DNA from 3 places in the Pseudoalteromonas sp. R86517 genome. Region 2 is predicted to be linked to each of the others. Evidence: predicted binding sites of a transcription regulator. Region 2 holds the regulator's gene; each other region holds the start of a gene.
What was found. The regulator ArgR, encoded in region 2, controls arginine synthesis, uptake and breakdown. The targets are predictions, from matches to a motif close to ANTGAATANNTATTCANT.
Positions count from the first base shown of each region.

Region 1: the regulator ArgR is predicted to act here: its motif matches at 4,840-4,857, upstream of argC (N-acetyl-gamma-glutamyl-phosphate reductase).
Region 3: the regulator ArgR is predicted to act here: its motif matches at 4,245-4,262, upstream of gltB (glutamate synthase large subunit).

Region 1 is NZ_JAXHCB010000001.1:2,355,489-2,366,447, forward strand. It holds gene argH (argininosuccinate lyase) at 1-727, opposite strand, end outside; gene SJY38_RS10605 (argininosuccinate synthase) at 779-1,981, opposite strand; gene SJY38_RS10610 (ornithine carbamoyltransferase) at 1,978-2,910, opposite strand; gene argB (acetylglutamate kinase) at 2,918-3,685, opposite strand; gene argC (N-acetyl-gamma-glutamyl-phosphate reductase) at 3,685-4,695, opposite strand; gene argE (acetylornithine deacetylase) at 4,914-6,065, shown strand; gene panP (pyridoxal-dependent aspartate 1-decarboxylase PanP) at 6,138-7,766, opposite strand; gene SJY38_RS10635 (EAL domain-containing protein) at 8,043-9,923, shown strand; gene SJY38_RS10640 (tRNA (guanosine(46)-N(7))-methyltransferase TrmB) at 9,920-10,585, opposite strand; gene SJY38_RS10645 (ABC transporter permease) at 10,585-10,959, opposite strand, start outside.
Region 2 is NZ_JAXHCB010000001.1:219,223-230,181, forward strand. It holds gene SJY38_RS00980 (extracellular solute-binding protein) at 1-9, shown strand, start outside; gene SJY38_RS00985 (ABC transporter permease) at 9-1,640, shown strand; gene SJY38_RS00990 (ABC transporter ATP-binding protein) at 1,641-2,687, shown strand; gene SJY38_RS00995 (Dyp-type peroxidase) at 2,731-3,630, shown strand; gene argR (transcriptional regulator ArgR) at 3,627-4,094, opposite strand; gene mdh (malate dehydrogenase) at 4,320-5,252, shown strand; gene ispB (octaprenyl diphosphate synthase) at 5,347-6,318, opposite strand; gene rplU (50S ribosomal protein L21) at 6,740-7,051, shown strand; gene rpmA (50S ribosomal protein L27) at 7,068-7,325, shown strand; gene cgtA (Obg family GTPase CgtA) at 7,462-8,613, shown strand; gene folA (type 3 dihydrofolate reductase) at 8,686-9,177, shown strand; gene SJY38_RS01035 (DUF3718 domain-containing protein) at 9,256-9,633, shown strand; gene SJY38_RS01040 (methyl-accepting chemotaxis protein) at 9,958-10,959, shown strand, end outside.
Region 3 is NZ_JAXHCB010000001.1:1,126,799-1,137,757, forward strand. It holds gene SJY38_RS05045 (YeaH/YhbH family protein) at 1-167, opposite strand, end outside; gene SJY38_RS05050 (PrkA family serine protein kinase) at 194-2,116, opposite strand; gene SJY38_RS05055 (Fe-Mn family superoxide dismutase) at 2,326-2,907, opposite strand; gene SJY38_RS05060 (Grx4 family monothiol glutaredoxin) at 3,175-3,513, shown strand; gene SJY38_RS05065 (hypothetical protein) at 3,774-3,926, opposite strand; gene gltB (glutamate synthase large subunit) at 4,363-8,820, shown strand; gene SJY38_RS05075 (FAD-dependent oxidoreductase) at 8,830-10,245, shown strand; gene SJY38_RS05080 (GGDEF domain-containing protein) at 10,464-10,959, shown strand, end outside.

The DNA.
Region 1 (10,959 bases), 2.1 Mb from region 2:
AGGCACAGCTTAAAAGCTCTACTACAAAATCACGGTCAGATACGCCATCAAGGCTGTTTTTAGTTGCGCCAGTAAAGCCTAGGCCTTGCGCCAAAGCTTGGCGATCAATTGGGTAGGCAGTACCTGCTAGTGCGCCACTGCCTAGAGGGCAAAAATTAAAACGCGCTTTGGCATCTTGCAAGCGGCTTTCATCACGCTCTAGCATTTCTACATAGGCCATACACCAGTGGCTAAACAATACAGGTTGAGCACGTTGTAAATGAGTGTAGCCTGGCAATATAGTGCCCAGCTCGCGCTCAGCTAACGCCACAAACTCAGCTTTTAGTGCAGCAATTGCACCGAGTAAATGATCGGCAGTATCGCGGCACCATAATCTAAAGTCAGTGGCTACTTGGTCATTACGGCTTCGGCCTGTGTGCAGCTTTTTAGCTAAATCACCTACTTTTTCGATTAGTGCAGCTTCTACGTGCGAGTGAATGTCTTCTGCACCTGAGGTTGCCACTGCTTGTGGATCTGCTTTTACTTCTTCAAGCAGTTCATTTAGTGCTGCAACCAATTTGGTGTGCTCATCGCTTGTAAGTACATTTACTTGCTCAAGCGCACCTGCCCATGCCACAGAGCCAATAATATCTTGCTCTGCTAACTGATAATCGAACGGAAGTGAGTCGTTAAATTGTTTAAACGCCTCATCTGGACCCGTAGAAAAACGTCCGCCCCATAATGCCATGAAATCTCTCCAAACCCTGTAACGCCCCTTATACAAGGGGCTATAAATAATTTACTTTTTAGCCATTGCTGAAATTCTGCTCGAAAGCGAGAATAAACGAATAAAGCCTTCAGCGTGCGATTGGTCATACACATCGTCTTCACCAAATGTAGCAAAGTCTTCGCTGTATAAGCTATTAGGTGATTTTTTCTGAACGGCTGTCACTTGGCCTTTGTAAAGCTTAAGTACAACTTCACCTGTAGCTAGTGTAGAAAGCGCTTCTGCACCGGCTAAAATAGAGTCTTTTAGTGGTGTAAACCAACGACCGTCATAGACTAAATGCGAAAATTCACCGCCCAGTACTTCTTTCCACTTACGGCTTGATTTATCAAGCACTAGCTCGTCAATGGCTTGCAGTGCCGCCATAATAACGGTACCGCCTGGTGTTTCGTAACAGCCGCGCGATTTCATGCCTACTAAACGGTTTTCTACAATATCTACACGGCCAACACCATGTGGCGCAGCAATGTCGTTTAATTTAACTAAACAGTCATAAGGTTTAAGCTGCTCGCCATTTACGGCAACCACTTCACCCTCAATAACCGTAAGCGTTACATGCTCAGCTTTATCGGGTGCTTGCTCTGGTGAATTAGTCCAGGTCCAAACTTGGTCACTAGGCTCACACCATGGATCTTCAAGCTCGCCGCCTTCGTGCGAAATATGCCATGCGTTAGCATCACGGCTGTAAATTTTTGTTGCTGAAGCAGAACACGGAATATCACGCTCAGCCAAGTAATCTAATAATGATTCACGGCTTGATAAATCCCACTCACGCCATGGTGCAATTACTTTTAAATCGGGTGCAAGCGCTGCAAAACATGATTCAAAACGTACTTGGTCATTACCTTTACCAGTACAACCATGCGAAAGTGCATCGGCACCTACTTTACGTGCAATTTCAACTTGCGCTTTAGCAATAATAGGACGCGCCATAGACGTACCTAATAAATAAGTACCTTCGTAAATAGAACCCGTTTTAAGCGTTGGGTAAATGTACTCACTTACCATTTCATCTTTTAAGTCAACTACGTAACACTCAGATGCGCCTGATGCGATGGCTTTTTCTTCAACGCCTTCAAGCTCTTCAGCGCCTTGGCCTACATCGGCAACAAAGGCAATTACTTCACAACCGTAGTTTTCTTTTAACCATGGCACGATAGCTGAAGTATCAAGACCACCTGAATAGGCTAAAACGACTTTTTTAATTGAACTCATAGGTGTTCCTTAACAAAATTTGGATTTAGTAATGTAACTAGCAGAGCATTTTGCGCATGCATACGATTTTCTGCTTGTTGAATAATTTTTGATGCTGGGCCATCCATTACCTCAGAGGTAATTTCAAACTCACGGTGTGCCGGTTGGCAATGTAATACCGTAGTTGCACCTGTTTGTTCTAGCAATGCTTGGTTTAGCTGATATGGCATATATTTTTCTTTAACTTGCTCAAGAGGCGTATCATCGCCCATAGACACCCACGTATCTGCATATACAACATTAGCGCCTACAGCGGCTTCTACACGGTCGCTTACCATTACTGATGCGCCATTCATTGCAGCAATTTGCTCAGCCTTTTTAAGAATTTGCGAATCAGGCGAGCTGCCTTTTGGTGTAACAGCAACAAAATCAGTGCCTAGCGTTGCCGCTAATAGCATAAGTGAATGAGTAACGTTGTTACCTTCACCTAAGTAAGCCACTTTTAGCTCGCTTACATCGCCGTGTACTTCTTGTAGCGTTAAAAAATCAGCCAATGCTTGGCACGGGTGATATAAATCACACAAGCTATTAACGACAGGTACACTAGAGTATTCACCTAAGGTGGTTAACGTGCTGTGCTGGTTTACACGCGCTACAATACCATCAGCCCACGTAGAAATATTAAGTGCAAAATCTTTTACAGATTCACGTGCACCCATAGCGCCGTTTTGCTGATCTAAATACACAGCGTGGCCGCCTAAACGGTTAATACCAATATCAAACGATAAACGTGTACGTAAACTTTGCTTTTCAAATAGGGTAACAATTGACTTACCCGCTAATACTTGGCTGTACTTTTCTGGCTTTGCTTTTAAATCACGCGCTAGTTTTAGTAAATTTAGTGCGCCTTGTTGGTCTAATTCTAGACCCGTTAAAAAATTCTCTAACATGATAACCCTATGGTGTAATTTTTGTTCCGACATGCTCGCCCTGTAGCAAAGCAGTTAAATTGTCTGGCTTTTGCCAGCTGGAAATATACACACCGCGTCGTAAATGTTGGGCAGCGTGCAGGCTGGTCTTAACTTTGACCTCCATTCCGCCCAAAATTACCCCTTCATCAATTAAAGTATCAATGTGTTTTGTGTCAAGTTGATGTAACGGCTGCTTGTTTGCATCAAGTACTGCTTCTACATCTGTCATAAAAATAAGTTCTGCATTTAAGTTGCTAGCAATCGCTGCGGCAGCTTCATCAGCATTAACGTTGTACCAGTTACCTTGCTCATCAAACCCAATAGAGCTCACGATAGGTAACCGACCAAGCTTAAGTAAATCGTTAACAATTGAATCATCATTACTTTCGCACTTACCTACTTGCCCAAGCGCTTTTAGCTTTTGAGACGCCATAACTCCGGCTTCATACAAACAAAGGCCAACAGGTTTATGGCCTGCATTAATAGCTTGGCTAACCAGCTGCTTATTTGCACAGCCAGCCAGCGCCCCCACTATGTAAGGCATTTGCTCACTTGGGCTAATACGCAGTCCTTGGTGCTTTGCACTAGCAAAGCCTGCTTGTTTTAGCCAAGTGTCAACTAACGAGCCACCACCATGAACAATAACAAACTGATTATTTTGATCAGCGCTTAATACATCAAACAAAGCTTTTGCCGCGTTTTCAGTATTAAGTACAGCACCACCTAATTTAATTACCCACGTTTTAGTGCTCATTAAAAGGCTCCTTTTAAGCCAGTGGTGTGATCTAAATTCATCGATAAGTTAATACATTGCAAGGCTTGGCCCGCAGCGCCTTTTAATAGATTATCTATCGCTGCCATAACAATCAGTTGAGTGCCTTGCTGCTGCCAACCAATATCAACATAGGGTTGTTTTACCACGCTTTTAATAGATGGCACTTTATCAGCTAACAAACGAATCAACGGCTCGTTCTTAAGTACTTGATAAGCATCAGATACGTTTTCCTTGGTAACGCCTGGCTTAAGCTGTACATAAATAGTTTCTAAAATTCCACGCGGAAAATTACCTAAGTGCGGTGTAAATAACACCTTGTGGCCAAGGTGTTGTTCAATTTCAGGCCCATGACGATGGTTAAATAAACCATACGGGGCAAGCGATACTTCACAAAAATGAGTACCTACGCTGGCTTTACGCCCTGCGCCAGTAACACCTGAAACAGCATTAATAATCACTTTTTCATCACTCAACAAGCCTGCCTGTTGCAACGGCTTTAACGCATTAAGCGCAGCGGTTGGGTAACAGCCGGCTACTGCCACAAGGTTTGCATTGGCAATTGCACTGCTATTCCACTCGGCTAACCCATAGGCTGCTTCGTTTAATAACTCAGGATGTTGGTGCTCAAAACCATAGTAAGTAACATAGTCGTCGTTGCTAGCAAGGCGGTAACCACCTGATAGGTCAAATACTTTTTTACCCATAGCTAAAAACTGCGGGGCTAAATCAACACTTACTTTGTGATCAGTACATAAGCAGATGTAATCGGCACTCGAATTTATGTCATCAAACGCTGATTCGCTCAGTGGTAGTAGAGGAATATCAAGAAGGTTTCTATGCTCTGGGTATAAATCACTTAATAATTTATGTTTATCTAAACTTCCCTCAGAGACATAACAGCCCGATAACGTTAAATTAGGGTGCTTAGCAACTAAGCTTGCTAATTCTGCGCCGCTATAACCGCTTGCGCCAATAATCGCTACATTCATTTTTTACTCGTTTATAAATTTACTACTAAATAGGTGTGGTGTTCGCTTACACTAGCTTAGATGCTAGCTAATACTTTTCTCAATGAATTGTTGATTATCGTCGCATTATCTTCATGGCTATACTTAATATATTTATGCTTAAAAAGTGAATTGATATTCATCATAAATACTTTTATATTGTTATGCAATTAAATTGAATAATTATTTTGGATTTTTTTATGTCTTTGCCGTCATTTATCTCTATGTACCAACAACTCATTGCAGCCCCCTCTATTAGTGCAATAGAAGATGAGCTTTGTATGAGTAATAAAGGGGTAATAGAGTTGCTAGCACGTTGGTGCGAAAGTTTAGGTTTTACTTGCGAAATTATAGAGTTAGAAGATGGAAAAGGCCGATACAACTTACTTGCAAAGCGAGGGCAAGGCGATGGCGGCTTAATGCTTGCAGGCCATACAGACACCGTACCGTTTGACGATAGCCGCTGGAACCACGACCCATTTAAACTCACTGAACATAATAATAACTTATATGGGTTAGGTAGTATTGATATGAAAGGCTTTTTTGCTTTTGTATTACAAGCTATTAGTGAGCTTGATATAAAACAGCAAACACAACCTATTTTAATACTCGCCACTGCCGATGAAGAAACCACCATGGCGGGAGCGCAGCAAATTTGTAAGCATCCTAATTTAAAACCTGCGCGTTGTATTATTGGTGAACCTACTGATATGACTCCTGTATTTACTCACAAAGGACATATGAGCACGGCTATAAGAGTGATTGGCCGCTCAGGTCATAGTTCCGATCCCGAACGTGGTCTTAACGCCATCGAAGTCATGCATAAAGTGATTACAAAATTGCTGATCTTAAAAGAGCAGTTAAAGAATAAATATTCAGTTGAACATTTTGAAATACCTTACCCTACCTTAAATTTAGGTAATATTCATGGTGGCGACAACGCAAATCGAATTTGTGGCTGCTGCGAAATGCATATAGACATGCGTCCGCTCCCAGGGTTAAGCATTAAAGACTTACAAGCTTTACTTATTGATGCCACCAGCGATATAAACGCGCAATACCCAAGCGCAGTGAGCGTAATTGATTTACACAAGCCCATTCCAGCTTTTAGTGGCAGCACTGATAGCGCACTCGTTAAAATGGCAGAAAAAATTGCAGGAGAAAAAGCCGTTGCAGTAAATTATTGCACAGAGGCTCCGTTTATTCAGCAACTTGGCTGTGAAACAATAGTCATGGGGCCAGGCTCAATTAATCAAGCCCACCAACCTGATGAATTTTTAGCAATGGAGAAAATAAACCCATCGCAAAAAATTATAACTGACATTATTAGGGCAAACTGCTTTAACGCTTAAATGTATTAAAAACTCACAGCAAAAATAACAAAGGCGCCCATTGGCGCCTTTGTTTTAGCTTATACCTAGGCGTTACTGCATATACTTACTTAAGTACTTTTTAAACACAGGGTCTGTTTTAGCAAGCTCTTTTTGCTCAGCTAAAATCTCTTTTAATATAACACCTGATGTGAGCGGATTAGCCAATACCACTCTAAATACCACCGTCGGTTGATTATCGTATTTTGACGGGGTTAAGCGAGTACGCGATACAAACGAGCGCCCTGATTCACGTTGGCGTTTTTGCATACTGGCAGTAAAGCGATTGAGCGACGCGAAAATTTCTAACCGTGTTGCGGCATCTGCTTGGGCTATGGCTTGTTTAATTTGTTTAGGCACATAGCGGTATGTAAGCAAACACAGCTCAGGCTCTGAAATCAGCTCAAAGTCTTCATCGGCTTTAATTAAATCAGCAAAGTAATGTGCTTTTTTGATACTACGATCAATAAGCATTTCATAGCCTTTGCGGCCAATAACGCGTAAGCAAGCATGTACTAACATAGCCATACCTGGGCGGCTGCCTTCAAGTGTATGGCTTCCTAAATCTTTTGAACCTTTACGTAATATGTACTCTGCATGGTGCTCTATTGCATCCGTAGCAGTTGGGTCTTTAAATAACACCAAGCCTGCGCCCATTGGCACATACATTTGTTTGTGTGCATCAATGGTAATTGAATCTGCGAGCTCAATTCCTTTTAATAACGGGCGATGCGTTTGCGATAAAAGCGTTGCCCCACCCCACGCTGCATCAACGTGAAAATGGCAGTTTATTTGCTGCGCTAAATCGGCCATATCATTAAGAGGGTCGATATTACCGGTCTCGGTTGTACCAGCAACCCCTACAATTGCCATAACTTTTATGCCTTGCGATTCAAGCTCTAAAGCTTTTTCGCGCATGGCATTCACATCAACCTTGTTATTTTCGCAGGTTTTTACACCAATTAAATTTTCACGGCCGATGCCTAGTAAATCAATTGATTTACCTAAAGAATAATGCCCTCGCTCCGACACTAAAACGGCCAGCCCTTTGTAGCCATAATGCAGCATACCGGCAACGAGCCCTTGAGCGGCTATGCCTTTAAAGCTGCCGTCGGGTTTTAATAAACGGTTACGCGCAATCCACAATGCCGTTATGTTTGCAACTGTACCACCGGAACAAAAAGCACCGAGTGATGTTTTAGCGCTGTGCATCCATTTAGAATAAAACGACTCATCTCGCGAGTAAGCTAAATGATGCATCATGCCTAGCACTTGGCGCTCTAGGGGCGTAAATGCTTTTGAGGTTTCTATTTTTACTAGGTTTTGATTAAGTCCCACCATCAATTTTGAAAGCGGTAGTAAAAAATGCGGAAGAGCCGATGTCATATGCCCAATAAAGCTAGGCGCAGCCGTGTGTACCGAATGGGCAACTAGCTGCTCCATAATATCTTGGGCGTAAGCAGATACAAACGTTGGGTTTTCTGGGATCACCGCAGCCTGAAAATCTTTTTCAATTTCGTGTAATGGTTTTTCAATTGCCGCTATATTTTCGTTTAAAAACCCTGCTAAATTACTCGAAATTTCAAGCTCAATTTTGCTTAAAGTTGAGTCTGGCGCTTCAGGTACAGTAAATATACGCTTAAGGCTTTCTTTAGAGGCGACGGCACAACGCTTTTGATCCATCTTTATACCTAGTGTGTGTGTAGCTAAAACACGCGTTTAACAGTTAAAAATGCCAAACTATGGCGCTATTATAAGCGGCGTGCTTCTTTTAAAAATTGCGCTAACTTTACTGCAATATAAGTAAAATGTCTCCCTTTAAGCCATAAAAGCGACTAAACGGATGACAAATATTGTAAAAAAATTTCAATAATAGGATTTTATTAAAAAGTCACATTTTAGTTTTGGGCAAATTGCATTTATGCGTATACTTAATATGTGTAACAATAAGGGACAAGTATGCTCACAGGGAAATTAAAAGGGAAGTGGTTTATAGCTGGCTTTACATTGTTTTTGGTCAGTTTATTAGTCTATGTTTATTACACCTATAGCTCAGCGCGTAGCGAAATTATGAACGCTGTCGATGAGCGCCTTCTAAATGCCGCCACCAGCGTAAAACATATTTTAGGGCAAAGTTACCACGATAGAATTAGCCAAGGCTACGATATTGGTTTTTCGGTTTACCAAACTAAAAGCAAACAACTCTCAGAGCTTGCACAAGCGCTTGATATAGCTTACGTCTATTCGATGATCATGCGCGATAACAAAGTTTACTTTACCTCATCCAGCTACACTAAAGACGATCAAGAAAACGCACGTGTTACGCAATTTCTTGATTTATACCCAGAGGCCACCGACATTAACAGGGGCGCGTTTTATTCTACCGAGCCTGTTTTTGAACAATCTAGCGACCAATGGGGTGATTTTAAAACTGTTTTTATTCCCTTTGTAGATAAATATGGTACTACCTACATTACGGGTGCCGACATAACCTTAGATGATTTAAATAAAAAGCTTCAATACAGCGTCACTAAAGCCATAATAACGGCGTGTTTTTTCTTTTTTATTGCGGTACTGGTTGCAGCTATTTATATATATTTGTTAAAGCGCACCCTAGCAACAGATGCCAGTACGGGCTTTGCCAATCATATTGCGCTTGAGTACTTTATCAAAAAGAGTAATTCACACCACATGCAGCTTGCCATTATTTGGGTGAACGAAATTGAAGATATTAATAGCTTTTATGGCACTCAAGTTGGCGACAACGTAATGAAAAACTTGCTCAGTCATTATCAAAGCCGCAGCCCGCAAAGCTGTAAGGTGTATCGCCTTGCTACCAATAAAATTGCCATTCTTACCCCTAAAAGCTTTAAAAGCAGCGAACTGAGCGATTTAGTTGAGTCGTATAACGCAAACAGCCCGGTATTAACAAACCCATTTATTTATATAACTTACTGCGCAGGTATCGCCAGTGGTAATAAATCACTACTGATTGAAAACGCGCACATTGCAACGCTTCAGGCTAAACATGGCCGCGGTAAAGTTGTTAGCTACTCAAAAGTAATGAGCGATGTAAAAAACCAATATCAATACAATGTTAGCCTTGCCAAAGAGGTTCAAGAAGCGTTTGATAACAACCGCATAGTGCCTTATTTTCAAGCTATGTTTAACACCACCAATAATGAAGTTGTACATTACGAATGCTTAGCCAGAATGGTGACTAAAAATGGCGAAATTTTAAAACCCGACTCATTTTTAAATGTAGTGAGCCGCTCAAGAATGGGCGGACTGCTAACGCGCACGCTATTTAGCCAGTGTATAGAGCGGTTTAGAAAAACAGATATATGCTGGAGCTTAAATATCAGCGATAAAGATATACTCGACCCTAGTTTGAGTGAATACATTGCTAGCGAGCTTAAGCGCTACCCGCACCCAGAAAACATAACGCTTGGCCTTTTAGAGTCACACGCTATTACTAATTTTTTAGAGGTTAAAACGTTTATTTCTATGGTAAAAACCAAAGGGGTGAATGTCATTATTACTGGTTTTGGTAGTGGTTATTCAAATATTTCGAATGCGCTAAAGCTTGAAGTAAACGGTATAAAACTCGACGGCGCATTAGTAAAACAAGCAGTAAGTGATGAAAATATAGCCTTATTTATTGAGCATACAGTTCATGCTGCAAAGCAACTTAGTTTAACGCTCATGGCAGAGTCGGTAGAAAATATAAGTATTGAAAATGCGCTTAGAAATGTAGATGTGGCGCTGATGCAAGGCAATTACTTTGCTTACCCAGCGCCACATGTTAACTCATCAAGCCAAGAGGAAGTGGCCGTTTAAAGATCTATCACTAAACGATGGCTTTGTTGGCCGCTGGCCCAGTATTTACGCTCAAACGGAGTAATTGCTTCGTTTGACTCATACAGCGTTACCTCACAAGGATGACCCGTTAGTTCAAGCGCTCTGGCAAACTCTTTTACATAAATATCCCAGTTACTGCGCACCTCTAAGCGACCGCCTAGCTTAACAATAAACGGAAAAATAGCCGCGCCGTGCCACCTACGCTGGATATGCTTAGATTTAGGCCATGGGTTAGGATAAAGCAAATAATGATGAGTAGGCTGCCAATTAGCAGCCACAGCTAAACGCCAAAAGTCATTTAAGTCAGCTTGGACCAAAATGTACTGGCCGCTGTCTGTTTGTTTATATTCAACATCGTGCTTATCTAAGCGATGTGACGATTTATCAATACCAATAATTAATGCATCTGGGTGGCGCTTAGCTAAATTAGCCGAGCTCTCCCCTACTCCACAACATGAGTCTATAATAAGCGGTCCATTAAAAGCTTGAACCTGCTCATTGACTTCATCGAACGCTTGTTGAGTGTGTTCAGCAATAGGCTTTTTAAACTCTGCGTTTAAATGCTTGTTAACGATTTCATCAAGCTTTTCGTGTATACCCGCCTGATTAGATACAATACTGCGTGAATTTGCATCGCTCATTAATGTCTAAGCCCCACACCTTTTTTAATTAACGTTAGCGCTAAAGTAAATAGCACCGTAATAAATACTAATATAACGCCAAGCGCGACACTTAAATCAACATCCGACACGCCTAAAAAGCCATAACGAAACGCATTAACCATATAAATAATTGGGTTTATTTGCGATACATTTTGCCAAAACTCTGGCAGTAGCGTAATTGAATAAAATACGCCACCTAAGTATGTTAGTGGCGTTAAAATAAAGGTTGGGATAATACTAATATCGTCAAAACTATTGGCGTAAATAGCGTTAATTAAACCACCGAGTGCAAACACCGCTGAGGTTAAAATTACCGTTGCCATAATTACAAATATATTGTGTATTTGAATATC
Region 2 (10,959 bases):
GACCTTTAATGAATTTTATATTTAAGCTGTCTAAATGGCAGCTCTTTGCTTGGTCGACAGGGCTTTTATTGTCGGCCCCGCTGTTTTTTCTTATATATGAATCTTTACAAGGCGACTCAGAGGTATTTTCTCATCTGTGGGATACCGTGCTGTGGGATTATATTACTAACACCGTACTGCTGATTTTTGGCGTATGCCTGCTTAGCTGTGCAATTGCGCTACCGCTTGGTTGGCTCAGTGCATATTGCTCCTTCCCCGGAAAAAAGCAATTTGAATGGGCGCTTATGCTGCCCCTTGCAATGCCTACCTATTTAATAGCCTATGTGTATACCGATTTGCTAGATTACGCTGGCCCTGTGCAAATAGCCCTAAGAGACTGGTTTGATTGGCACTCGCCAACGGATTATTGGTTTTTTGATATTCGCACTTTGCCCGGCGCTATTGTAATGATTGCACTTGTGCTGTATCCGTATTTATTTTTAATTTTTAAAACCGCATTGCGAGAGCAGTCATTTAAGTTAGTGCAAGCTAGTCAATTAATGGGTTTATCGCCTTGGCAAAGCTTTTTTAAGGTAAGTATAGTGCTTTCTCGTGGCTCAATTGTGGCAGCCCTTGCGCTCATAAGCATGGAAACCATGGCCGACTATGCAACGGTAAGTTACTTTGCAGTGAGCACCTTAACCACCGCGGTGTACGATACATGGTTTGGTTATTACTCACTCACGGCTGCAGCGAAAATATCGGGCGTTATGTTGTTACTACTGTTTTTAGCTTTAATGGCCGAGCGCTTTAGTCGGCGTAACCAAGCCGTGTTTGAGCGTCAATCAGGTGTTAATAGCGAGTCGTTATACAAACTTAAAGGTAAACATGCATGGCTGGCTACGTCATTTTGCAGTGTTATTTTGCTCATTGCTTTTATTATACCTATGTTGGTATTGCTAAATTATGCAATAACTTACTTTGATAAAGCGTGGAACACGGCATTTTTTAGTTACGCGTGGCAAAGTTTACAAGTAGCTATTATTGTAAGCGTAGTCAGCATAATACTCGCTACACTCATTGTTTTTTATCAGCGTGTGGCAAAGCAAGGCTATTCTTTAATACCTGGTCGCTTAGCGAGCACCGGCTATGCACTGCCAGGTACGGTACTGGCTATTGCTGTGTTATTACCGCTTAGCGCATTAGAAAACTCAATAAATACAGCCCTTGAGAGCTACAACCTAGATATAGGTTTATTACTAACCGGTAGCATTATCACTATTATACTGGCTTACTTAGTGCGCTTTTATGCCATTGCGCACGGTGCTATAGAATCGAGCTTTGTACGTATTAGTCCATCACTGGATATGGCTAGCCAATCTATGGGTAAAAGCCAAGGGCAAACACTGCGCTTAGTGCACCTTCCTTTATTACGTCGAGGTCTTTTAACAGCTGCATTGCTTGTATTTATTGAGTGTATGAAAGAGCTGCCAGCCGCATTACTATTAAGGCCTTTTGACTTTGAAAGTTTAGCCACACATGTATTTCAATATGTGAGCGATGAGCAGCTTGAGCTTGCTTCTATTTCCGCTTTATTTATTGTTTTGGTTGGGTTGATCCCCTTGTATTTTATTAATCGTTCTATGGAGCAACGCAGTTAAATGAGCCGTTTAAATTTACAAGGTGTGGGTTATCACTACAGTGGCACGCACGTGCTACACAATTTAGATTTAACGGTGGGTCAAGACGAAATTGTGTGTTTGCTCGGGGCCAGCGGCTGCGGTAAAACAACCACTTTAAAAGCAATTGCAGGCCTTATTGAAATAAATGAAGGTAGTGTATTTATAGACGGTAAATGTGTAAGCGATAAGCATACATTTGTATCACCAGAGCATCGTAATATAGGGATGATGTTTCAAGATTATGCCCTGTTTCCGCACCTCAGTGTGGCCGATAATATTGCGTTTGGGCTGGGTAAAATAAGCAAAGCGCAAAAACAGCAACGGGTAGAGGAAATGCTAGAGCTAGTGCATTTAACGGGGTGTGCAAAACGCTACCCTCATCAGCTCTCGGGCGGCCAGCAGCAACGCGTGGCTATTGCGCGGGCTTTGGCTTATAAGCCTAGTTTATTGCTTCTTGATGAGCCTTTTTCGAACATAGATACACAAGTACGTTTTGAGTTAATTGCTGATATTAGGCGCATTATTAAAGCGCAGCAGGTTTCTGCGGTATTTGTTAGCCACTCAAAAGAAGAAGCCTTTGCGTTTTCAGACACGCTAGCCATTATGCACCAAGGAAAAATAGCCCAACAAGGTACACCAGAGCAGCTTTTTGCCGTGCCAAAGACAAAGGAGGTTGCAGAGTTTCTGGGTCAGGGCATATACTTAGGCGCAGAAGTGTTAACGGCAACTGAATACACAACGCCTTTTGGTGTCGTGCAATCGCAGCATGAGCATACGCACAGTGCAATGAAAGGGCAGGTGTATATTCGTCCACACCATATTGAGCTTGCGCAAAATACGCAGGCCGATAACCCTCAAGGTGTGAGCATTTTAAGCCGTCGGTTTATAGGCTCGGCTTATGTTTACACTGTTGTAATTGCAGAGCAAGAGATTGAAGTTGCCGCACAATATGGCCAGTCATTTGAAATAAATGAGCAGGTTATAATAAAAATAAAACCTCACACGGTGAATTTTTTCGAATCATAACAAATGTGTTATTCGCTGTGTTTTATAAAGCTAAGGAATAACAATGGCGCAAGCGCAATCTGGGATTTGTGCTGAAGCAAACTTACACGGTTTGCATTTATTTTTTAATGTATTTGATGGTCAAGACGAGTCATTGCGCGCAAAGCTTAAGCGCGTAAGCGCAATTGAAGAAGAGTTCAGTGATCAGTTTTCCGAAGCCATGCTCTCTTGCATGGTGGCTATAGGCGCGCAATATTGGCCGCATATACTACCTGAATATATCCCAAGCGAGCTGCAAAGCTTTCCTAATATAAATCACAGTGATTTTGTTATGCGCGTACAGCCATGTGATTTATTCATACAAATTCGCTCAGACCGAGAAGATGTTAATCACCTTTTTGCATTGCAAATATTAAAGTTGTTTTCGCCCGATGTAGAGCTGGTTGAACAAATTCGCAATTTTAGGTTTTTAGATGGGCGAGACTTTAACGGCTTTATTTATGCAGGCGACACCCCGCATGGACGCCAAAAACGAATCACGGCACTGGTTAATAACCCCGACAGCTTTGAACACCAAGGCAGCTATATTCATGTACAGCGTTATAAGCATGACCTGAGCGTATGGCAGCATTTATCACTAAGCGAGCAAGAGCATATTATGGGGCGCACGCGTTTAGATAACACTTTAATTGAGCCTAAGGTAGATACTAGCCACGCGACTAGAAGTGAGCTAAAAGATGAGAGCGGCCAAGCTATACTGCTTAACCAAAGCATGCCGTATGGCGATGTTTACGAGCAAGGCATGCTAGGTATTACATGCTCAGCATCGGGAAGTGCGTTTGAAAAGGTACTTAACAGCCGCATAGGAAAAGGGGAGTGTTACGACCACTGGCTTGATTTTACTCAAGCCGATATGGGCTCAGCGTTTTTTGCGCCGTCAGTTAGTTTTTTAAAACAGCTTTAAACCGTATCAAATAAAATACGTACGCGCTCTAGTGTAATGTCTATTTCAGATATTTTTGCTGGCGCAATAAAAATAGTGTCATCTCCGGCAATTGTGCCCAATACACCATCAGCTTTGCCTAGTGAGTCTAATAAGCGGGCAATTAACTGCGCAGCGCCTGGGCTGGTGGTTATAATAATCATCATTTCGTTATGCATAATATCAATAACAAGCTGACGTAGTGGGCTTTTAGCAGTCGGTACGCCCATTTCTGCGGGTAGGCAATAAACCATTTCTTGTTTAGCATTACGGGTACGCACAGCGCCAAACTTGCTAAGCATGCGCGACACCTTACTTTGGCTTATATTGTCAAAGCCTTGCTCTTTTAATGCTTCGACTATTTCGCCTTGCGAGCCAAAGTTCTCTTCTTTTAAAAGTGCTTTAAACGCTTTTACCAGCGCTTCTTGTTTGTCTTGTGGTTGCATAGTCTTTATTCATTTTTGTTATTTATAATGCAAATTCTACACAAAAATGAATAATTATGCAGCAGTTGTTTAGTTAACTTGCCAGTTTGCTGCGATAAACCAACAAAGTTTACAACTATGGTCGAAAATATACCTGAAATAAGCAGGATAAATTTGTTTTTAGTCGCTAATTTCATTATCTTAAGAGCCACAAATATTTCCTACCTCAAATTACGGAGAATTCCAATGAAAGTTGCTGTATTAGGTGCTGCAGGCGGTATCGGTCAAGCGTTGTCTTTATTATTAAAAACAGGCTTACCAGCTGGTTCTGAATTATCACTTTACGATGTTGCACCAGTTGTACCAGGTGTTGCGGTTGACCTATCTCACATCCCTACAGATGTTAAAGTAGCAGGTTTTGGCGCAGACGATTTAAATAAAGCGCTTGAAGGGTGTGATATCGTACTTATCCCAGCGGGTATGCCACGTAAACCAGGTATGGATCGTGCGGATTTATTTAACGTAAACGCAGGTATCATCAAAACATTAGCAGAAGGCATTGTTGCTAGCTGTCCTAAAGCGTTAGTGGGTGTTATCACTAACCCAGTAAACGGCACTGTGCCAATTGTTGCTGAAGTATTCAAAAAAGCAGGTACTTACGACGCTAAGCGCGTATTCGGTATCACTACGCTTGACGTAATTCGTTCAGAAGCATTTGTTGCTGAGCTTAAAGGCGTAGACGTAGCAACTGTTAAAGTACCAGTAATTGGTGGCCACTCTGGCACAACTATTCTTCCTCTACTTTCTCAAGTTGAAGGCGTAAGCTTCACTGAAGAAGAAGTAGCTACACTTACTCCACGCATCCAAAATGCAGGTACTGAAGTAGTAAATGCTAAAGCGGGCGGTGGTTCAGCTACATTATCTATGGGTGCTGCTGCAGCACGTTTTTGTATGTCTTTAGTTAAAGGCCTACAAGGTGAAGACGTAGTAGATTACGCATACGTTGCTGTTGAAAATGGCGATGCAGAGTACTTTGCTCACCCAGTACGTTTAGGCACAAACGGCGTAGAAGAAATTCTTTCTTACGGCGAGCTAAGCGCATTTGAAGAAAAAGCTAAAAACGACATGCTTGAAACTCTGAAAAAAGACATCAAAGAAGGTGTTGATTTCATGGCGTAATAGCCAAGTTATGCACAAAAAAGCCTGCTTATGCAGGCTTTTTTATTGCTCGAAAATTATGGCCCTTAAATACTAATTAAGGGAGGCTGCAAAGTTAGTGATCTCGCTCTACAGCTATACGCGCTAAGCTGATTAACGCTTGCTTGTACTGCGACTCTGCTAAAAAGTCTAAACAGGCAATGGCCTTGTCTGCTTCTTGCTGCGCCTTTTGCATTGTAAATTCAAGTGCGTTGGTTTGTTTAAGTGCCGTTAAAATAGCCTCAAGGTTATCCATACCATTGCAATGCTCAATGGCATCACGAATAAGGGCTCTTTGCTGATCACTGCCGTGCTTCATTGCATATATTAGCGGTAAGGTTGGCTTACCTTCTGCTAAATCATCACCAATATTTTTACCTAATTGGTCAGCGTCTGCGTTGTAATCAAGCACGTCATCAACTAACTGAAAAGCAGTACCTAAGTGCATACCATATAAATTAAGCGCATCTAACACACTGTTATCTTGCTCGGTAATAATAGCTGCAAGCCCTGTAGCGGCTTCAAATAATTTAGCCGTTTTAGAGTAAATAACCTGCATGTAACTTGCTTCGGTGGTATTAGGGTCGTTGCAATTCATAAGTTGCAATACTTCACCCTCAGCAATCACGTTGGTGGCATCAGCAAGCACTTGCATAATTTGCATTTTGCCAAGCCCCACCATAAGTTGAAACGAGCGGGTGTAAATAAAATCCCCAACCAGCACGCTGGCAGCATTACCAAATTCGGCATTTGCAGTCGGTGTACCACGGCGCAGGTTAGATTCATCAACAACATCATCATGTAATAGTGTTGCAGTATGAATAAATTCAACAATCGTTGCCAAAGTAATGTGATCTTTACCTTGGTAACCCAAAGCTCTTGCTGCCAATATTGCCAGCATCGGGCGTACGCGTTTGCCGCCGCTGTTAACGATGTACAAACCAAGTTGATTGACTAACGCCACATCTGAGCGCATTTGCGCGTGTATAAGTTGATTGACGTCATTCATATCGCTTTCGATTAACGCCTGGATAGCTTTTATATCCATTGATCTCCGAGCCAATTTTTATGTGTGAACGGCGCCGATTGTACAACAAAAAAAGCACTAGCTCGATATTTTGTGACGATTCATTAAAAAAACCGAGTTAAAAACCTTAATTAGCGCTTAATTAGGGTATTTAATTGTATATTTCACACTCAAAGGGCGGCTATTTATTGCGCAGTTAATGGGTTCTGGAGTAGGCATAGCGACACGCAAATTTATTTTGTCTTTGCACTAAAAAGCGCTTGGCAACAGGGCAATTTAATATAAAATGGGGGAAATATTGAATTGCTCTCAATGCAGCTACTTTTTATTCATTTTAATTACAAAATAGGCTTGCTAGTTTTTATGCATTAGCGTAAACTTCGCGCCCTATCGAAGAATATTTTAGTTGCGTCGATTTGAGGGCGCACAGACGGAGTTAATTATGTACGCGGTTTTCCAAAGTGGTGGTAAACAGCATCGTGTGACTGAAGGTCAAACGATTCGTCTTGAAAAATTAGACGTTGAAACTGGTGCAGCAGTTGAATTTGATTCAGTACTTTTAGTTGCTGATGGTGAGAAAATCGAGATCGGTGTACCGTTCGTAAACGGTGGTAAAGTAACAGCTGAGGTTGTTTCACATGGTCGCGGTGAGAAGATTAAGGTTGTTAAATTTAGACGCCGTAAGCATTCTCGTAAGCAAATGGGCCATCGTCAATGGTTCACTGAAGTTAAAATCACTGGCATTAGCGCTTAATTAGAGGTACTTAGAAATGGCACATAAAAAAGCAGCTGGTAGTACTCGTAACGGTCGCGATTCAGAAAGCAAACGCCTAGGTGTTAAGCGTTTTGGTGGCGAATCAGTTCTAGCGGGTAGCATCATTGTTCGTCAACGTGGTACTCGTTTCCACGCTGGCGCAAACGTAGGTATCGGTAAAGACCACACTATCTTCGCAAAAGCAGATGGTAAAGTTCAATTTGAACAAAAAGGTCCTTTAAACCGTAAATACGTAACTATCGTAGCTGAGTAATCAGTAAGGTAGTAAAAAACCCCGCCTTTGCGGGGTTTTTTGTTTTCAGAAACGTCAAATATATACCCAAGCCTGCATTTACGTTGGCTTGGGTATATAATAGTTAAATTAAAGCCAATCCCTAAAGTGAGTAATCATGAAGTTTGTAGATGAAGTAGAAATTCGCGCAGAAGCTGGTGACGGCGGCAGCGGTGTCGTGTCTTTCCGTCGAGAAAAATATGTACCAGACGGTGGCCCGGACGGCGGTGACGGTGGAGACGGTGGTAGTGTTTATCTACAAGCTGATGAAAACTTAAATACCCTAATTGATTACCAGTTTGAGCGTTTTCACCGTGCAGAGCGTGGTACTAATGGTCAAAGCCGTAACTGTACAGGTAAAAAGGGCGAAGACTTGGTAGTAAAAGTACCTGTTGGTACACGTATTACCGACGTTGACACTCAAGAGGCGTTAGGCGATTTAACGCAGCATGGTCAAAAAATTGTGGTTGCAAAAGGTGGTTTCCATGGCTTGGGGAATGCACGTTTTAAATCAAGTACTAACCGTGCTCCACGTCAAAAAACGTTAGGTACTCCAGGTGAAGTTCGTAACCTTAAATTAGAGCTTATGCTACTTGCCGATGTAGGCCTGTTAGGGTTGCCAAATGCAGGTAAATCAACGTTTATTCGCAGTGTATCGGCAGCAAAGCCAAAAGTAGCTGATTACCCGTTTACCACGCTAATTCCTAATTTAGGGGTTGTGCGCCCAGAGGCTAACAAATCGTTTGTAATAGCCGATATTCCGGGCTTAATTGAAGGTGCCTCAGACGGCGCAGGCCTAGGTATTCGCTTTTTGAAGCATTTAGAGCGTTGTCGTGTATTGTTACACGTGATTGACGTTATGCCTGTTGATGGTTCAAACCCTGTTGATAATGCATTTGCCATTATTAACGAGTTACACCAATACAGCCCTAAGCTTGCTGAAAAGCCACGCTGGTTAGTGTTTAATAAAATAGACTTATTACCAGAAGATGAAGCGCAAGCTTTGTGTGAGCAAATTGCGCAAGAGCTAGGTGAAGAAGAAAACGTTTACCGTATTTCAGCAGTCAATAAGCTTAATACTCAGCCATTAATTCACGATATTATGGCATTACTTGATAGCATGCCTAAAGAGAAGTTCGTTGAGATTGAAGACGAAGAAGTTGAGTTCAAGTGGGATACCTACCATCAAAAAGCAACCAAAGGCGATGATGATGATTGGGACGACTGGGATGAAGACGACTACGATGTAGAAGTGGTCTACGAGCGTTAATAAAAAACATATTTTAAAAAGGAGCATAAGCTCCTTTTTTATTTTTTAAGAATAAAGTACTAGGTATTTGATGTGATAATTTCAATGATCGCCGCAATGGCAAATAACCGTGTAATTGGTCTTGATAATAAAATGCCGTGGCATTTACCCGCCGATCTACAGCATTTCAAAAAGGTAACAACAGGCAAACCTGTCGTTATGGGGCGTAAAACATTTGAATCGATAGGTCGTCCTTTACCTGAACGTCGCAACATAATTATTACCCGTAATAGCCAGTATAGCGCTCAAGGTATTGAGACGGTCACCACCCCAGAGGCTGCGCTAGAGCTGGTTAAAGCCGAAGAAGAGGTGATGATAATTGGCGGTGGTAATATTTATCAGCAGTTTTTACCAAGTGCCGATCGTTTATATTTAACCTTTATAGATTTAGAGGTTGAAGGGGATACGCAGTTCCCAGATTACCAAGCGGTAGCAACGTGGGAAAACGTCGACGAACAGGCAAATAAACCCGACGAAAAGAATCAATATAGTTATAAATTCGTAACTTTATATAAAAAAGATTAACATTATTGCGAAACTTACAGCAGGTTGGTACAATATTAGACAATCAACATAGGTAAAAAGTACCATAAAGGGTGTTTCATGTTTAAATTGTCAAAGCTAATTGTTATTACAGCCGTTGCTGCTGGTTCGTTAATGTATACCGTGCCTGCTAAAGCCAATGATCAATTAGCAGTATCTATTTGTGAATATATCGCAGCTGATGATAAAAACCGTTTACGTAGTAAACTAAAAAGCTCACGCGTAAAAATTCGCAATATTTACGATGCTATTCAATGTAATGGTAATAATTTACTTCGCCATGCTGTAGTTAGTAACGCTGTTGACTCGGGCGAGTACATAGTTAAAAACTTATCAAAAAGCGCACTGTCTGATGGCGCTGATATAGCATGGGCTGAAGGCAATGGCCACGGTGGCTCACCGTTAATTGCTGTAATTAAAGACCGTGCAGGCCTTTAATTAACACAATAAAATAAAAACCGCGCTGGTCGCGGTTTTTTTGTGCCTGGCGTTAGCTAATACGCAGCGCTTTAGTAATGGTGATAGCTGTATTAAGCCTATTTTAATTTGCACACCCAAGTGATGAAACTCTCACTTTGTAATTAACCCGCGTTTCTTATCTTTAATAGCATATAAATTAAGTTGCTTGGTTTAATAAAGGCGCTGTATTCGCTAAGCCTTTACTCGTATATTTGGGGCAAATATACGTGTTTTCCCTGAGTTACATAAAATTGTCATAAATAGTTAATAGTCTACGCGCTTAAACAATAGGGGTTGTTATTTATGCGCGTATCATCTTTTACTCGGCTGTTAGCCATACTGTTAACATTGGCAAGTATTTTATTAGCCATCACACTATTTTGGGCAAGCCAAACTTTACTTAAGCTTGAGCAACAAGACAGCGCATACAGTAAATTAAAAAACACGATTTTAGTGGATTTAGCCGGTGACTTAGGCAGTTATCTAGAACAAGGTGATAGCCAATACTTAAATCAATCATCAGCCCTAATTGAACAAGTAAAAACACAGCAACTCGCAGTACTCCCCTCGGTACTTGCCGAGCAATTAAATGAGCAGCTCAGCACGTTAGATACCGATATTAAAGGTAAGTACAGAGCGCTGGGTAAATTGTCGGGCAACGAAACGGCGTTACTTGATAATGCAATTCGCCAAATGGCCGGCTCAGCCTCGTCACTGATTGGTTATGCAAAAAAATCCCCTAATCAAAATAGCGATGCGCAAGCTTATTACACACTTGGCGCTGATTACTATAACGAGGTGACCAACCTTGCCTTATTTACTTATCAACTAATCGTAAGTTACGACAGCAATACTGAACAAAGTTTGCAGCAAAGTATTGCTAATTTAAATGCGTTAGCAGGCAAAATAGAGCAACTCCCTAATTTAGGTGTTATGAGCGAGGTTGACGAAGATGCTTTATTTTTTGACGAAGAAGCTGAAGATTTGGCCGATGAAATAAAATCTGAAATTACCAGCTGGCCTAACCGCTACCCCCGCGATTTAGCCAGTACATTAGCGCAAGCCCAGCAACGAGAAGCGGGCACCAATGAATTGCGTGAGCAAATTAGCTTGCTCTCTAAAACCGTTATTAATGCAGAGCAGCAACTAAAACACGCACAAGGGGCGCTTAAAGAAAACGTATTTTGGGTATTTTGCTTTGCTATTGGCGCTTTGGTGATGCTAGCCGCAGGGGTTTATATTGTGCAGCGTAACCAAGTGCTCAACCCATTAAGGCAACTCAGAGACGGGTTTGCCTTTTTAATT
Region 3 (10,959 bases), 910 kb from region 2:
TGCGGGATAGATATACTCTCCCCTGAACTTGAGTCGGTAACGCTGCGTTTATTAACCGCATCAGACACTGCTTCTTTTATTTGCTTTTTATAGCGCCTAATAAAGCGCTGACGATTAAGCGTGCTTTTGTTTTTACCATTTAAGCGTCTATCTATAAAATGCGCCATACTGTTCCCCCTAAACTACATGAAGGTTACTGCGATTTTCTAACCCGTAAATACCACTCAGAAAGTAAACGCACTTGTTTTTGCGTGTAGCCTTTTTCAACCATGCGGTTAACAAAGTCCTCGTGTTTTTGTTGATCCTCAGCGGAGGTTTTTGTATTAAAGGAAATAACAGGGAGTAGATCTTCGGTATTTGAGAACATTTTTTTCTCAATCACAGTGCGTAGTTTTTCGTAGCTTGTCCATAACGGGTTTTTACCATTATTGTGAGCGCGTGCACGTAATACAAAGTTAACTATTTCGTTCCTAAAATCTTTGGGATTAGAAATGCCGGCGGGTTTTTCTATTTTTTCAAGTTCTGCATTTAACGAGGCGCGGTCAAATAACTGTCCTGTATCTGGGTCTCTGTATTCTTGATCTTGTATCCAAAAATCAGCATAAATCACATAGCGGTCAAAAATATTTTGGCCATATTCAGAGTATGACTCTAAATACGCGGTTTGTAGTTCTTTACCAATAAACTCAACATATTGCGGAATTAAATAGCCTTTTAAAAAACTTAAATAGCGCTCTTCCACTTCGGCGCTAAATTGTTCACGCTCTATTTGTTGCTCCAAAACATAAAATAAATGCACCGGATTAGCTGCAACCTCGGTAGTATCAAAATTAAATACGCGCGACAAAATCTTAAAAGCAAAACGAGTTGAAAGGCCGGTCATGCCTTCATCTACCCCTGCGTAATCACGATACTCCTGATAAGATTTTGCTTTAGGGTCGGTATCTTTTAGGGTTTCACCATCATAGACCCGCATTTTTGAGTAAATACTAGAGTTTTCAGGCTCCTTTAATCGAGATAAGGTAGTAAATTGCGCTAACGCTTTAAGCGTACCTGGTGCACACGGTGCGCTGGCAAGTTCACTATGTTGAATAAGTTTGTCGTAAATTTTTATTTCTTCGGTCACGCGCAGGCAATAAGGGACCTTTACAATATAAACACGATCTAAAAACGCTTCATTGTTTTTATTATTTTTGAATGTTTGCCATTCTGATTCATTTGAGTGGGCTAAAATCATGCCGTTAAAGGGCAGAGCGCTAATACCTTCGGTACCGTTGTAGTTACCCTCTTGCGTTGCGGTAAGGAGTGGATGCAGCACCTTGATAGGGGCTTTAAACATTTCTACAAACTCCATTAAACCTTGGTTTGCTAAACATAAAGAGCCTGAGTAAGCGTAGGCATCGGGGTCGTTTTGAGCAAAGTGCTCAAGCTGGCGAATATCTACTTTGCCCACCAATGCAGAAATATCTTGATTATTTTCATCACCGGGTTCGGTTTTGGCTATACCTATTTGATTTAAAATAGAGGGGTAGCGTTTGACGACTCTAAATTGGCTAATATCGCCGTTAAATTCTTTTAATCGTTTACCAGCCCATGGCGACATAATCGTTTTTAAATAACGTGGTTTAATACCGTATTCTTTTTCGAGAACGCTGGCATCTTCTACTGGGTCAAACAAACTGAGAGGGTGATCGTTTACCGGAGAGCCTTTAATTGAATAGATAGGCACTTGTTGCATTAAATATTTTAGTTTTTCTGCAATTGAAGATTTACCTCCCCCAACAGGGCCGAGTAAATAAAGGACTTGTTTGCATTCTTCTAGACCTTGAGCCGCATGCTTTAGGTAGGAGACAATTTGTTCTATGGCATCTTCCATGCCGTAAAAGTCTGCAAAGGCAGGGTAGCGTGCAACCACTCTATTAGAAAATAACCGGCTTAAACGTGCATCGGTTGCAGTATCAACCATTTGCGGCTCGCCTATTGCCATAAGTAAACGCTCAGGGGCGCTGGCATAAGCTGATTTGTCATTTTTACAAATTTCTAGAAATTCGCTAATGCTGTATTCTTCTTCTTGTGCTGCTTCGTATCGTGCTTGGTAGTGCTCAAAAATAGTCATAATAACCTCCGAAACCCGCTTTAAAAAGGTGCTTACTTTTTAAAGTTTAGTCAGAGATTGATATTTTTGTGCAATAAAATTAAAAATTTAAGTGAAAAAAGATCATGTGGCTAAATTAGCAATTTCGCGCGTATAAAGGCGGTTTGAATTTTATAAAGGCATAAAAAAAGACGCCGAGGCGTCTTTTTAAATCAGCGTATAATAGCTAATTAAGCGAAGTTAGCGTTCGCGAATTCCCAGTTAACAAGCGCCCAAAAACCTTTAAGGTAATCAGGACGAACGTTACGGTAATCAATGTAGTAAGCGTGTTCCCATAAATCCACAGTTAGGATTGGTGTAACACCTTCGTCTGTAAGCGGCGTTGCTGCGTTAGACGTGTTTACGATATCTAATGAACCGTCAGCTAGTTTAACTAACCATGTCCAGCTAGAACCAAAGTTATTAACCGCTTTGTCGTTTAATGCATCTTTAAACGCGTCAAAAGAGCCCCATTTAGCGTTAATAGCGTCAGCGATAGCACCTGTTGGCTCGCCGCCGCCATTTGGAGATAGACAGTTCCAGTAGAAAGTGTGGTTCCAAATTTGTGCAGCGTTGTTAAATACGCCACCTTCAGATGAACAAACAATCTCTTCTAAAGATTTGTTTTCAAATTCAGTACCTGGAATTAAACCGTTTAATTTAACAACGTAAGTGTTGTGGTGCTTACCGTGGTGATACTCAAGAGTTTCTTGTGAAATATGAGGCTCAAGTGCATCAATTGCATATGGTAGTGACGGTAGTTCAAATGCCATTTTTTTATCTCCATCTTCTTTTGGTTGATAACTCGCTTGATAGTACGTAATGCCTGATAGAACAGAGCACTTACCTATACCAAACGAAAATATAGTGTTACTATAATTGTTGAGTATTTTACTCAAGTTTAAGCAAACAGCAATGCTATTGCTAAAGACTATTTCAATTGCGGCTTTATTTGCCCATTTTAAGTTATATATCTGTGGCCACAATGATTTATTTTCAAGCCCTAGGTATATCAAGCTATCGTCATTTTGAGGTTGTAGATGGAAACCATTGATAAAATTAAACAGCAGATTTCAGAAAACCCAATTATCCTTTACATGAAAGGGTCGCCTAAATTACCAAATTGTGGTTTTTCTTCACAAGCGTCACAAGCTCTAATGTCATGTGGCGAACCATTTGCCTATGTTGATATTTTACTTAATCCAGATATTCGCGCTGAGTTACCAGCATACGCAAATTGGCCTACTTTCCCACAGCTTTGGGTTGAGGGCGAATTAGTAGGTGGTTGTGACATTATCATTGAAATGTTTCAACGTGGTGAATTACAGCCACTGATCACTGAAACTGCAGCTAAGTATAAAGAAGCTGACGCAGAGTAATTGCTACTTTGCTAGATTATTAAAGCCACGTTTTACGTGGCTTTTTTGTGCCTATATATAACTTTATTACGTCTTAATCTCTTGGTCAGCCCATCAGTGGGTGATTATAACTATTAATTTGTGCTCAATAGTTAGCAAACTCAGCCCTTGCTCCTTGTTTAGGTGCACCTAGTCAGGATAAGTAAGCAACAAAGCTACTTAATATAAGCGCGAATTTTAATTAAAATATGAGTTTTATATCAATGCGCAATAAGACGTAATCATTTTGCGGGGCTAAACGTGTCGCTATCTGCGTTAAGTAATTCTTTTTTAGAACAACTAAATAGCGAGTTTTTTGCCCAGCTATCAACACGTTTTTCCAGCTTTACAATAGTTCGCTCAATCAAGCGAATTGGCATTAAATAAAAATTCACTACATCTGCACTAAAAACGATACCACAATTAATAACTATACTAATGAACGCTAAAAAAGCGTGATCCTAAACCTCTAATTTATTTAAAACGCATTAAACTATCTAAATGTTAACTGAACCTGTGGGAAATTAGTGAATATTTATTCATTGCTTTGATGCTTTACGTTTACGTAAAGGGTATTGCTTTAACGCCTTTGTTTTTACAAAATGTTAAAATTGACACCAGTGTCATGAAAAAATAACGCGCAAATAAGCGCTAAATGTTAAAACTTATGGGTGAAAAAGAAATCTTGCCTTGAAGTGAGAAATATTCAAGAATGTGAATATGTATTCAAAATAATATTGACTCTATTTACTATAGAGGCTAGTTTTGTGCGTCTGTTAGCAAATCGTCGAGCAGTTCATTCACGTTAACAGTGCAGCAAGGGAGGGGTCTATGTTATACGACTCAACATTAGAAAAAGATAATTGTGGCTTTGGCTTAATAGCCCAAGTAAATGGTCAAGCTAGTCATCGGCTTATTCGTACAGCTATTACTGGACTTGATCGCATGCAGCACCGCGGTGGTATTTCTGCCGATGGTAAAACAGGTGACGGCTGTGGTTTATTATTACAAAAACCTGACAGTTTTTTCCGTGCTATTGCGAGTGAGCATAATTGGCACTTAGGTAAAAATTACGCCGTAGGCATGGTTTTCTTAAATTCAGATCCCGTTTTAGCACAAGCTGCAAAACAGGTTTTATGTGAAGAATTAGAACAAGAAACACTTAAAATACTCGGTTGGCGTGAAGTGCCTACTGATCCTTCAATGCTAGGGCCAATTGCTACACAGCAATTACCTGGTTTTGAGCAAATTTTTGTTAGTGCGCCTGAAGGATGGCGCTCTAAAGATTTAGAGCGACGTTTATATGTAGCACGTCGCCGTGCAGAAAAGCGTTTAGCAGAGGATGAGTCGTTTTATATTGCGAGTTTATCGGGGTTAGTGACTATCTATAAAGGCCTTATGATGCCTGCAGATTTGCCTAACTTTTATTTAGACTTAGCTGATATTCGTATGACCAGCGCTATTTGTGTATTCCATCAGCGTTTTTCTACTAATACTCAGCCGCGTTGGCCTTTAGCACAACCATTTAGGTATTTAGCGCATAATGGTGAAATTAATACCATTGAAGGTAACCGCCAATGGGCTCGTGCACGTTCGTATAAGTTTTCATCGCCACTTATTCCTGATTTACAAAGTGCAGCGCCATTTGTAAACGAAACCGGCTCTGACTCTTCAAGCTTAGATAACATGCTGGAGCTGTTTTTAGCGGGTGGCATGGATTTATTCCGTGCTATGCGTATGCTTGTGCCACCTGCATGGCAGAAAAACCGTGCTATGGATGATGACTTACGCGCATTTTACGACTTTAACTCTATGCACATGGAGCCGTGGGATGGCCCTGCGGGTATTGTTATGTCTGATGGGCGTTTTGCAGCCTGTAACCTTGACAGAAATGGCCTGCGTCCAGCGCGCTATGTTATTACCCAAGATGGCTTTATTACACTTGCCTCTGAGGTAGGGATTTGGGATTACACTGCAGATGAAGTGGTTGAAAAAGGCCGTGTAGGACCAGGTGAGCTGTTAGTAATTGATACTAAATTAGGCAAAATTTGGCACTCAGACGAAATCGACCAAGATTTAAAATCGCGTCATCCTTATAAGTCATGGCTTGAAGAAAACGTTAAACGTTTAACCCCGTTTGAAGAGCTTACCGAGCAAGATGCGGGTAATCGCTCATTTGATGACGAAACACTTGTTAAATACCAAAAAATGTTTGGTTACACTAACGAAGAGCTCGATAGTGTTATTCGTGTAATGGGTGAAAATGGCCAAGAAGCAACAGGTTCTATGGGTGATGACACGCCATTTGCAGTACTTAGCGAAGGGCATCGTTCATTGTACGATTACTTCCGCCAAAAGTTTGCACAAGTGACTAACCCGCCAATCGACCCGTTGCGTGAAAACCACGTAATGTCACTGGCAACGTGTATTGGTAGTGAGCAAAACGTATTTAATGAAACTACAGGCCACGCTAAGCGCCTACAGTTTGATACGCCAATTTTAATGTATGCTGACATGCAGCAGCTACTTAATGCCGATGACGAGCATTACAGCTACTGTAAAATTGATATTACATACACAGCAGAGGAAGGTTTAGAAAAAGCGGTTGCACGTATTTGCGACGCTGCACAAGAAAAAGCAGCAGCCGGCTGTGTAATGCTTATTTTATCTGACCGTAACTTTAGCGAAACCCAATTACCAATTCCTGCTGCTATGGCGGTAGGTGCTGTACAAAAACGTTTAGTAGATAATAACTTACGTTGTGAGTCTAATATTATTATTGAAACGGGTAGCGTACGCGATGCACACCAATTTGCCGTATTACTTGGTTTTGGTGCAACCGCAATTTACCCATACCTTGCATACGAGTCACTGGTTGCGATGAGCGACAGTAAAGTGATTGATAAATCGTACTGCGAAGTGACGCTTTCGTACCGAAAAGCCATTAATAAGGGCTTGTACAAAATTATGTCTAAAATGGGCATAAGCACAATTGCATCGTACCGTTGTTCAATGCTTTTTGAAGCGGTTGGTCTATCTGATGCTATGGTAGACATGTGTTTTAAAGGTGTGGCAAGTCGTATTAAAGGCGCCTGTTTTAGCGATTTTGATATTGATCAGCAAAAGCTACATAAACTTGCTTTTAGTAAACGTAAATTATTGAGCCATGGTGGTTTATTAAAATACGTTCACGGTGGTGAATACCACGCTTACAACCCAGATGTTATTCAAACGCTACAAAAGGCCGTACGTTCAGGCGATTATAAAGACTACGCAGCCTATGCTGATTTAGTTAATAACCGTCCTATTGCAACGCTGCGCGATATGTTAGCGCTTAAATTACCTGAAAAAGGCATTAGCATTGATGATGTTGAGCCGGCTGAATTTTTATACCAGCGCTTTGACTCTGCAGCTATGAGTATTGGTGCACTTTCGCCTGAGGCGCATGAAGCGCTTGCCATTGCAATGAACCGCTTAGGCGGGTGTTCAAATTCAGGTGAAGGCGGCGAAGATAAGCTGCGCTACAACACCGAGAAAAACTCACGTATTAAACAAGTTGCCTCGGGTCGTTTTGGTGTAACGCCGCACTACCTTCGTAATGCGGATGTAATTCAAATTAAAGTGGCGCAGGGTGCTAAACCTGGCGAAGGCGGACAATTACCAGGCGAAAAAGTAACGCCATATATTGCAAAGCTTCGTTATTCGGTTCCCGGTGTAACATTAATTTCACCACCACCACATCACGATATTTACTCAATTGAAGATTTAGCCCAGCTAATATTCGATTTAAAACAAGTAAACCCAGAAGCGATGATATCGGTGAAGTTAGTATCTGAGCCGGGTGTTGGCACAATTGCCACAGGTGTAGCTAAAGCGTACGCCGACTTAATTACTATCTCAGGTTACGATGGTGGTACCGGTGCAAGCCCATTAACGTCAGTTAAATACGCGGGTAGCCCGTGGGAGCTTGGCCTTGCAGAAACCCAGCAAGCGCTTGTTGAAAATGGTCTTCGTCACCGTATTCGCCTGCAAACAGATGGTGGTTTAAAAACGGGTTTAGATATCATTAAAGCCGCTATTTTAGGTGCAGAGAGCTTTGGCTTTGGTACAGGCCCAATGGTGGCGCTAGGTTGTAAATACTTACGTATTTGTCATTTAAATAACTGTGCGACCGGTGTTGCAACGCAAGATGAAACACTTCGTCAAAAGCATTACCACGGCTTACCAGAAATGGCGATGAACTACTTTAAGTTTATAGCTCAAGAAGCACGTGAAATTATGGCAAGCTTAGGTGTTGCTAATCTAACTGACTTAATTGGCCGTTTAGACTTATTAGAAGCGATTGAAGGTAAAACAGCGAAGCAAAAGAAAATAGATTTATCGTCTGTAATTGCTCAGCCAAATAACCCAACGGGCGAAACCTTATTTTGCAGCGCACCAAATAGCTCGCATTATTTAGGTGAACTTAACGAAACGTTACTAGGTAAAGCGCAACAAGCGATTGATACCTCATCGGGTATTTCGCTCGTGAGCCGCATATGTAATACAGACCGTTCAGTGGGCGCAATGCTGTCGGGTTACATAGCTTCTAAGCACGGCAATCAAGGTATGGCTGCAGATCCAGTATCTATTGAGCTACATGGTACAGCAGGGCAATCATTTGGTGTTTGGAATGCCGGTGGCCTAGAGATGACCCTTATTGGCGATGCAAACGACTACGTGGGTAAAGGCATGGCAGGCGGTAAGCTTGTTATACGCCCACCACTGGGATCATCCTTTGAAAGTCATAAAGCGACTATTGCTGGTAACACATGTTTGTACGGTGCTACGGGTGGTAAGTTATTTGCCGCAGGCTGTGCTGGTGAGCGTTTTGCAGTGCGTAACTCTGGCGTGCAAGCCGTTGTTGAAGGCGTAGGTGATAACGGCTGTGAATACATGACTGGTGGCGTTGTATGCGTGCTAGGTAATGTAGGCGTTAACTTTGGTGCGGGTATGACCGGTGGTTTTGCATATATTTTAGATGAGCGAAGTGACTTTGAAAAACGCATTAATCCAGAGCTTGTAGAAGTAGTAACACTTGATGATTTAAGTTCGCACCAAGAGCATCTGCGTGGCCTAATTGCCGAGCATTTAGAGCTAACGGGTTCATGTCGAGCAGAAACCATTTTAGCTAATTTTGAACTGTACTTACCTATGTTCAAACTAGTTAAACCAAAATCAAGTGATGTAAAAAGTTTACTCGGGCACCGCGCTCGCAGTAGCGCAGAACTTCGTGTTCAAGCGCAATAAGGGGGCAGTATGAGCGAAAATGTATATCAATTTATAGACGTGCAGCGTGTTGATCCGCGCAAAAAACCAATCTCGTCGCGTAAAAAATCTTTCGTGGAAATTTACGAACCCTTTTCTGAGAATCAGGTAAATTCACAAGCTGACCGTTGTTTAGATTGTGGTAACCCTTACTGTGAATGGAAATGCCCAGTGCATAACTACATTCCGCAGTGGTTAAAATTAATTAGAACTGGCCGTATTTTAGAAGCGGCTGAGCTTTCTCATCGTACAAACAGTTTACCTGAAGTGTGTGGACGCGTATGTCCACAAGACAGACTGTGTGAAGGTTCATGTACGCTTGATGAAGAGTTTGGCGCAGTAACGATAGGTAATATTGAAAAATACATTACCGATACCGCATTTAAAATGGGCTGGAAACCAGACATGTCATACGTGACATGGACGGATAAAAAAGTGGCTATTATTGGTGCGGGTCCGGCTGGTTTAGGGTGTGCAGATATTTTAGTACGTAACGGTGTAAAGCCAGTGGTTTTTGACCGTCACCCAGAAATTGGTGGATTACTTACTTTTGGTATCCCTTCTTTTAAACTTGAAAAAGAAGTAATGCAAAAGCGCCGTGAAATTTTCACCGAAATGGGTGTGGAATTTAAGCTAAACGTTGAAGTGGGTGTAGATATCACTATGGACGAAATTTTAGCTGACTACGACGCGGTATTTTTAGGTGTAGGTACGTATCAGAGTATGCGTGCTGGTCTTGAAAACGAAGACGCGCCAGGCGTACACGACGCACTGCCATTTTTAATTGGTAACACAAATCGCGTTATGGGTTACGATGAAAAAAACCAAGCGTGCATTGATATGGCCAATCAAAAGGTTGTGGTACTTGGCGGTGGTGATACCGCGATGGACTGTGTGCGAACGTCTATTCGCCAAAATGCAGCTAAAGTAACTTGTGCTTATCGTCGTGATGAAGAAAATATGCCAGGCTCTAAGCGTGAAGTTAAAAACGCTAAAGAAGAAGGTGTAAACTTTACCTTTAATGTACAGCCTACGGGTATTGTACTTGATGATAATGGCCATGTTGCAGGCGTTAAAATGGTTAAAACACAACTGGGTGAGCCTGATGAAAACGGCCGTAGCCGAGCAGAAGTTGTACCAGGCTCTGAGCACGTACTTGAGGCAGACCAGGTTATTATGGCGTTTGGCTTTAAACCACACAAAATGGACTGGTTAGAAAAGTATGATGTAGAAATTAACCACTGGGGCGGCATTAACGCACCAGAGCAAGGTGAATTTACTCATCAAACAACTAATCCGAAAATATTTGCAGGTGGCGATATAGTGCGAGGCTCTGATTTAGTGGTAACGGCTATTTTTGAAGGACGTAACGCTGCTGAAGGTATTATGGATTATTTAGAGGTTTAAGTATCTCGTTAAGTTTTAAATATAATAAAGGCAAGCCAACTGGCTTGCTTTTTTTTGCTTTTTTCAAATAAAAAAGTATTAAAAAATTGTCATTAACCAATAATTAACGTGTAAATCTTGCTTAAAGTACTATTTCAGTACAAACTTGCTGCTAAATTCTTTTTTAAATCCTCGGAAAATGAGCTTTTAAATCTCGCTTGCAAATAAAAAATAATAATATGAATGCATACTCAGACAACAGAGAAAGAAAGCTAATTGTTCGCTTTTTTTCGACCATCGGATTTATAGCTACCTTCGCTATGGCGTGTAATGCACTGTCTAATGCTGATGTAGTGCTTGGTATTATGCTGCTAGTTTCAGCTGGTTTTTATGCGTGGGCTTTTAGCCTTTACCGCGCAGTCGAAAAATCAGCGACCACCATTTTATATAACCTTTACTGTTTAATGCTGTATTTAGTGATCTCGGGTGGAGCTGAAGGTACTGGGCCAATTTGGATATTTATTGTATCACCGGTGACTTACTCTATTAGAGGCCTAAAAAAAGGAACATTTGATATTGTTGTCTTTTTATTTGCCGTGATCGCCGGCTTTATTATTACAGATAACTTTAATATTTATGATTATCAGCCTGAAGCACTTCCGCTGAGGGTGGTCATTTCTTTTATTATTGTTGCTTTATTAAGTGGTTTTTATGAGCGCTCACGCGAAAAATACA